Saccharibacillus brassicae: one gene and its partner. The protein of the gene in region 2 interacts with the protein of the main gene of each other region in a pairwise test. Links are inferred from orthologs where the notes say so. Each region holds a gene or a part of one and is shown on either strand. Other genes may lie near its edges. The genes, in order: FFV09_RS16655 and ndk.

What was found.
Region 1: the proteins of ndk (region 2) and FFV09_RS16655 interact in binary tests that used the Escherichia coli proteins (3 or more experiments, as listed by UniProt). The link is inferred for Saccharibacillus brassicae from one-to-one orthologs.

Annotation. Positions count from the first base shown.
Region 1 is NZ_CP041217.1:4,026,302-4,029,480, reverse strand. Bases 77-2,935 are described here. They hold FFV09_RS16655 (5-formyltetrahydrofolate cyclo-ligase), read right to left. Parts: upstream 1,874-2,935; coding sequence 1,280-1,873; downstream 77-1,279. Other genes in these bases: FFV09_RS16650 (ABC transporter ATP-binding protein), read left to right, coding at 2,174-2,935; FFV09_RS16660 (MogA/MoaB family molybdenum cofactor biosynthesis protein), read right to left, coding at 725-1,210; groES (co-chaperone GroES), read right to left, coding at 260-541; groL (chaperonin GroEL), read right to left, coding at 77-162. Outside these bases: more of groL, read right to left, coding at 1-76; more of FFV09_RS16650, read left to right, coding at 2,936-3,179. UniProt on the Escherichia coli protein: Involved in the removal of 5-formyltetrahydrofolate.
Region 2 is NZ_CP041217.1:188,976-192,257, forward strand. The notes cover bases 1-2,962. They hold ndk (nucleoside-diphosphate kinase), read right to left. Parts: upstream 1,723-2,962; coding sequence 1,279-1,722; downstream 1-1,278. Other genes in these bases: aroC (chorismate synthase), read right to left, coding at 1-256; FFV09_RS00735 (CheR family methyltransferase), read right to left, coding at 461-1,288; FFV09_RS00745 (polyprenyl synthetase family protein), read right to left, coding at 1,875-2,849; FFV09_RS00750 (menaquinone biosynthetic enzyme MqnA/MqnD family protein), read right to left, coding at 2,846-2,962. In the rest of the region: more of FFV09_RS00750, read right to left, coding at 2,963-3,282. UniProt on the Escherichia coli protein: Major role in the synthesis of nucleoside triphosphates other than ATP. The ATP gamma phosphate is transferred to the NDP beta phosphate via a ping-pong mechanism, using a phosphorylated active-site intermediate.

The DNA of each region.
Region 1 (3,179 bases), 3.8 Mb from region 2 along the record:
CGTCACGCCGTCGTTCGTGATCAGCGGGCTGCCGAATTTTTTCTCCAGCACCACGTTGCGTCCTTTTGGACCGAGCGTTACTTTTACCGCATTTGCAAGTGCATCTACGCCGCGAAGCATCGAGCGACGGGCTTCTTCTCCGAACAGAATCTCTTTAGCCATGGTCGAATAACCTCCCTGGGATATGGAATTGCGATGCTGCGTTCAAGACGCTGCATTCAATCACTTTCGTTCAAAAAACGTATGTGTAAGGGGACATTTACGCCAGGATGGCGTGGATGTCGCTTTCTTTCATAATCAGGTATTCTTTGCCTTCGTATTTCACTTCGGTGCCGGCATATTTGGAGAACAGTACCACGTCGCCTTCTTTCACTTCGAGCGGAGTACGAACGCCGTCTTTGAGGGTTCCGCTGCCTACGGCAACGACTTTACCTTCCTGCGGCTTTTCTTTCGAAGCATCCGGAAGCACGATACCGAACGAAGTCGTTTCCTCCTGCTGGATCGCTTCTACGAGTACGCGTTCACCTAACGGTTTGATCATGAAAAATAGCCTCCTTGTAAAGGTTAATTGAAGTGTTGAATCTTCTTCGTTAGCACTCGACAACGCCTAGTGCTAACAGCCAAGTCTTATATTACTAGTCTCGCCGCAAAATTTCAAGTCCCCCCCGCACAAAAAAAGACACCCCGCATGCCTGGGGCCGTCCTTCTTGTTGCGTGCCCGGGATTACTGCCGGTACTGCCCCGTCACCATCAGCAGCGCTTCCGGCAGTTGGTCCATGATGGCCGCCAGGTTCTCGTGCACGCCTTTTGGCGTGCCGGGCAGATTGACGATCAGCGAACGGCCGCGAATGCCGCAGATGCCGCGGAACAGCATCGCCGCCCGGTTCTTGTGCATCACGTTCATCCGCATCGCTTCGGCCATGCCCGGCACTTCCCGCTCGATGACCCGCTTCGTCGCCTCCGGCGTCACGTCGCGGTTCGCAAGCTCGGTGCCTCCGGTCGTCAGCACGAGATCCGCCTGGAAATAGTCCGTCATTTCGATCAATGCCGCCACGATCTCGTCCGACTCGTCCGGCACGATCCGGTATTCGATAATTTCGCCGCCTACTTCTTCCTCCACCAACTCCCGGATCACCTGCGCGCTCGTGTCCTCACGCTCGCCTCGTGCTCCCTTATCGCTGGCCGTCAAAATTGCCACTTTCCACAGCATGGGGTCACCTCTTCTCATCCATCGCTCTTCTTGCGTCCGTTCCTATCTATACGACCGAAGCCGCTGCCGTCAGACCAGGTCCTGCGTACTGTTCATGCCCGACGGCACGATCAGAAGTTCTATCCGGAAATCGTGCGGTTCCATCGGCACTTCCTCCACCGTCTGCTCGGCAAAAGACAGCGCCCAAATGCCCGGGCTTGCGCCGCAGGCTTCGAAACGCTCCATCAGCCGGTCGTAAAACCCGCCTCCGTAACCGACGCGCCCGCCCTTGAAGTCAAAAGCCAAGCCCGGCACAAACATCACGTCGATGCTGCCGAGCCGGTCTTCCGGCCATTCGGGCAGATGCTCCTTCGGCTCGGGAATGCCCCAGCTGCCGGACGCCTCGTCTGCCGCGCTCTTGAGTTCCAGCAGCCGCATGCGGCGCGTTCCCCGCTCGATGCGCGGCGCAAGCACCGTATCCCCGCATCCGCGGCATGTCTCCAGCAGCGGACGGATATCCAGTTCTCCGCGGTAAGGCAGGTAGCCGAGCACGACCAGAGGAGCCCCTTTGCGCTCGCGCAGGGCGTCCAGCCGATCGGCGGCATATTCGCAAACGACGGAAGAAGCCTCAAGGCGCAGCGATTCGGGCAGCTCCGCTCTCACCCGTTCCATTCGAAGCCGCAGCTCCGTCTTGTCCGGTAAAGGTTCGATGCCGCTCGCCTCCCGTATTCTCTTCTGTTCTCTTTTTTGTTCTCACATGCTCAAGTTTATCATTGTTTTGCGCAAATAACCACCGCTGTAGAGGCTCTGCGAAGCCCCCGGAGGCTTTTTCCCCAAAAAACTTTCGCGCCCCGATCGCCGCCAATTTTCCGGCCGCGCCGCGCCCGCGAACCGTTTGCGCATGTCCTCTTTGGTTTTTTCACCTTTCTACGGTAAAATGAAATCACAAAAGACCAATTTGATAAGCGCGGAGGACTTCGAATTATGCTGCTGCAAGCAACGGGAATCGCAAAAAGATACGGCGTCCAGAGCATTCTGGAAGGCATTACGTTTCAAATACTGGAGCGCGAGCGCATCGGCCTCGTCGGTGTCAACGGCGCGGGCAAATCGACGCTGCTCAAAATTTTGGCGGGCGAAATGTCTCATGAAGAAGGCCAGATTTTCAAAAACAAAGAAACAACCATCGGCTACCTGGCCCAGAACAGCGGGCTGCAGTCGGATCGCACGATCCAGGAAGAGATGCTGGACGTGTTCGCCGACCTGCTGGAAGCCGAGCGGGAAATCCGCGAGATGGAGCTTGCGATCACCGAAGGCTCTTCGCACTCCGAGCAGGACAAAGCGTACCAGGATCTGCTGAACCGCTACGCCATGCGTTCGGACTGGTTCCGCGACCACGGCGGCTACGAGATCGGCACGAAGATCCGCAGCGTGCTGCACGGGATGGGCTTCGGCGATTTCGATCCTTCGACGATCGTCTCGACGCTCAGCGGCGGACAGCGGACCCGGCTCGCGCTGGCGAAAATGCTGCTGCGCGGACCCGACCTGCTCATGCTCGACGAACCGACCAACCATTTGGACATCGAGACGCTCACCTGGCTCGAAGATTATTTGCGCGGGTACGACGGCGGCCTGCTGATCGTATCCCACGACCGCTATTTCCTCGACAAGACGGTCACGGCGATCGTGGAGATCGAACGCCACCGGGCGCGCCGCTATACGGGCAACTACAGCCGGTATACCGAGCTCAAAGCGGCCGAGTACGAAGCGGACCTCAAGCAGTTCGAGAAGCAGCAGGGCGAGATCGCGAAGATGGAAACTTTCATTCAGCAAAACATCGTCCGCGCTTCCACGACGAAGCGGGCCCAGAGCCGGCGCAAAGCGCTGGAAAAAATGGATCGGCTCGACCGGCCGGCCGGCGATCTCAAACGCGCCAACTTCTCGTTCCAATCGGCATATTCGTCCGGCAAGGACGTGCTGCACGTGGACGGCT
Region 2 (3,282 bases):
AATGCTTCCAGTCGTTGTTGACGACGACCAGCGCGATCGGCGCGCCTGTCGTTTGTCCGTGGCGAACGCCGCCTACGATGTCCGCCTGATCCTGCTCGATTTGCATGCGGCGGCCTCGGCCGTATCCTTTTTGTCTGCGCAGCAGTTGGAAGTTCAAAGCCTCGAAATCAATCCGCAGATTGCTCGGCATCCCCTCGACGATCGCGGTCAGCTGCGGTCCGTGGGTCTCCCCGGCGGTCAAGTAACGTAAACTCATGATGCGTTCCCCCTTTAAACTTTTAAACTGTAAACGGCTAAAATCCTTAAATGTCTTCGCCCATTATAACATCTGCCCGCTACTTGTCCAAGACCTTTACCTTTTGCGTCAGACTCCTGTCCGTTCAAGCCGAAAAAGCCGCTCCGTTCCGCGGTTGGGCGGGAACGAAGCGACTTCGGGCGAACCCCGGAACACGGGGAACGGTTAGATTTTTTTGTAGAAAAACGTGTCGCACGGTTCAAGTCCGTACTGCCCCGGCGAGAAGATCTGCTCGGTGCTGCCTACGAACAATACGCCGCCTTTGCGCAGACTGGACGCAAATTTGTGGTACAGCGTCGCTTTGGCTTCTTCCGTAAAGTAGATCATGACGTTTCGGCAGACGATCAGGTCGTAACCGTCGTCGAACTTGTCCGTCAGCAGGTTCGCTTTGTGGAAATTGACCGCCCGCTTGAGCTTGTCGTCGACTTTGTACATGAGGCCTTCCGCTTTGAAATACTTTTCCGCCACTTTGGGAGGAACGTCCTTCAGCGAGCGTTCCAGATATTGGCCCTGCTTGGCTTTGGCCAGTGCGCCTTCGTCGAGATCGGCCGCGTTCAGCTTGGAATCGCCGAGAATGCCGTGCCCGTCGAGAATCATCGCCAGCGTATACGGTTCTTCGCCGGTCGAGCAGGCCGCGCTCCATACTTTGAGCCCTTTTTTGCCGCCTGCGCGCAGTTCCGGAATGATCGTGTCGCGCAGCACTTCCCAACGGTTCGGGTTGCGCCAAAATTCCGACACGTTGATCGTCATCCGGTCGAGGAATTCGAAGAACAGGTTTTTGTCCTTTTTCATCGCTTCGAAAAACTGGGCGAACGTGCTGTAGCCGTGCTTGGTGCGCAGCGTCGTCAGGCGACGTTTCATCTGCGCTTCCTTGTATTGGGACAGGTCGATTCCCGTGCTTGCATTTATGCTTTTGATAAACCCGCTGTAGTCCGGGTCGCTTCCCGGGGCAGATACTTCTTCGCGCCCCGCTCCGCTTCTGATCAGATCCATCGCGCCACCGCCTTGTCATAATCGAGCTGTTCCGCTTCTGTGAAGAAATTGGCGATCTCGCGCTTGGCGCTGTCAGGACCGTCCGATCCGTGAATCAGGTTAAACGGCGTATGCGCCGCAAAATCCCCGCGAATCGTGCCCGGCAGCGCTTCCGTGACTTGGGTCTTGCCCATGGCGATCCGGGCCAGCGCGATTACGTCGTCGCCTTCCCATACCATTGCGAACACCGGACCGGACGTGATGAATTCAACCAATTTTCCGAAAAACGGCTTGCCTTCGTGCTCGGCGTAATGACGCTTGGCCTGTTCCTCGGATATGTGCATGAATTTCCCCGCCACCAGCTTGAATCCTTTGTCTTCGAATCGGCTTACGATCCGTCCGACCAGTCCGCGTTGTACTCCATCGGGTTTGACCATCAAAAAAGTGCGTTCCATCGCAATCTCCCACTTTCGGCATATGATTTATTATCGGCTGAGACGCTTGCTTTTTATAGAGTTAAACGTTTTACACCCAAATTCCTGCCTGAGCCTGCGAAAAAAGGGAGATTCGTCGGAATCTCCCTTCGCCGTGCCGGTATGAAAATGGTTCAATACGTGCGTCTCGACACAAAATGCGCGATATCGCGCAGATGGCGGCGCGCCCGGATATCGGGCAGCCGGTCGAGCGCCTGCAGCGCTTTTTGCGTATAGCGGTCGGCCAGTTCCTCGGCGCGCGCGATGCCTTCGCTGCCGGTAATCATGGCCACGGCGGCGTTCACGTCCGTGCGGCCGTTCGCTTCGTGAATCCGGCCGATCTCGCCCAGCAGCGGATCGCGCAGCCGGTCTTCCTGCAGCGCGTACAGCACCGGAATGGTGATGTTGCCCTGGCGGATATCGCTGCCCGGCGGCTTGCCGATCTGCTTCTCCGTTCCGCACAGATCGAGCAGATCGTCCCGGATCTGGAACGCCATGCCGACGTTATAGCCGTAATTGTACAGCTCGCGCGCGACTTCCGTCGAAGCGCCGGCGGCAAGAGCGCCCAGTTGGCAGCTGACCGCGATCAGCAGCGCCGTTTTGCGGCGAATGCGCAGCAGGTACCGGCGGATGCTCTGACCCGAATTGAAAAAGTCCCGGATCTGTTCCATTTCGCCGATCGACATCTCGACCATCGCTTTGGCGAGAATCCGGTGAATCCGCGGATCTTCCAGTCCCGCGACCATCTCCAGCGCCTTGGCGTAAATATAATCGCCCGTATACATCGCGATCCGGTTGTCCCATTTCGCTTTGACCGTCAGTTGGCCGCGGCGCGTCTGCGCGTTGTCGATCACGTCGTCGTGCACGAGCGAAGCCATATGGATAAGTTCCAGCGGGACGGCGACCAGCTTCAACCGATCCAGCTCATACGTGCCGAACTTGCCGCTCAGCAGCACGAACGCCGGACGCAGGCGCTTGCCGCCCGCTTTCAGCAGATGCATGGCCGCTTCCCCGAGCGCTTCGTTCTCCACTTCGATGCAGGCGTAGAGCGAGCGTTCCACGGCGTCCATATCTTTTTTTAACGTTCCGAAGATTTCCATTCGTTTCATTCGTTCACCCGTATCCGCGTATTGTCGGTCCAAATTTCAATATGCGCTTCCTGCGGCAGCAGTCCCATCTCCCGGGCGTAACGGAAGTAAAGGTCGAGACCTTCCAGCCGTTCCCGGGTCAAGTCGTAACGCAAATTTTCGAAATATCCCTGCCAGTAAGCCAGTTCCCCGCCGAGTTCGGCCTGCGCTTTTTCCGCGACCGGCCGCACGTCGGCCAGGCTCCGGCGCTTGCTGTCGGCCAAAGCGTCGGCCAGTTCGCCGATACGTTCCGGATTGCGCCCGGCCGCCGCTTTGGAGACGGTCCAGACCGCGAAAGTCATACTTTTGCCGGTCCAGTTTTTCCATTCCGCGCCGAGATCGGTCACCGTGTAGCCGGCGTTGTCCCAATCGGCCCGAATCGCGTGGTCGCCGATCAGCAGCGCGACGTCGGCAT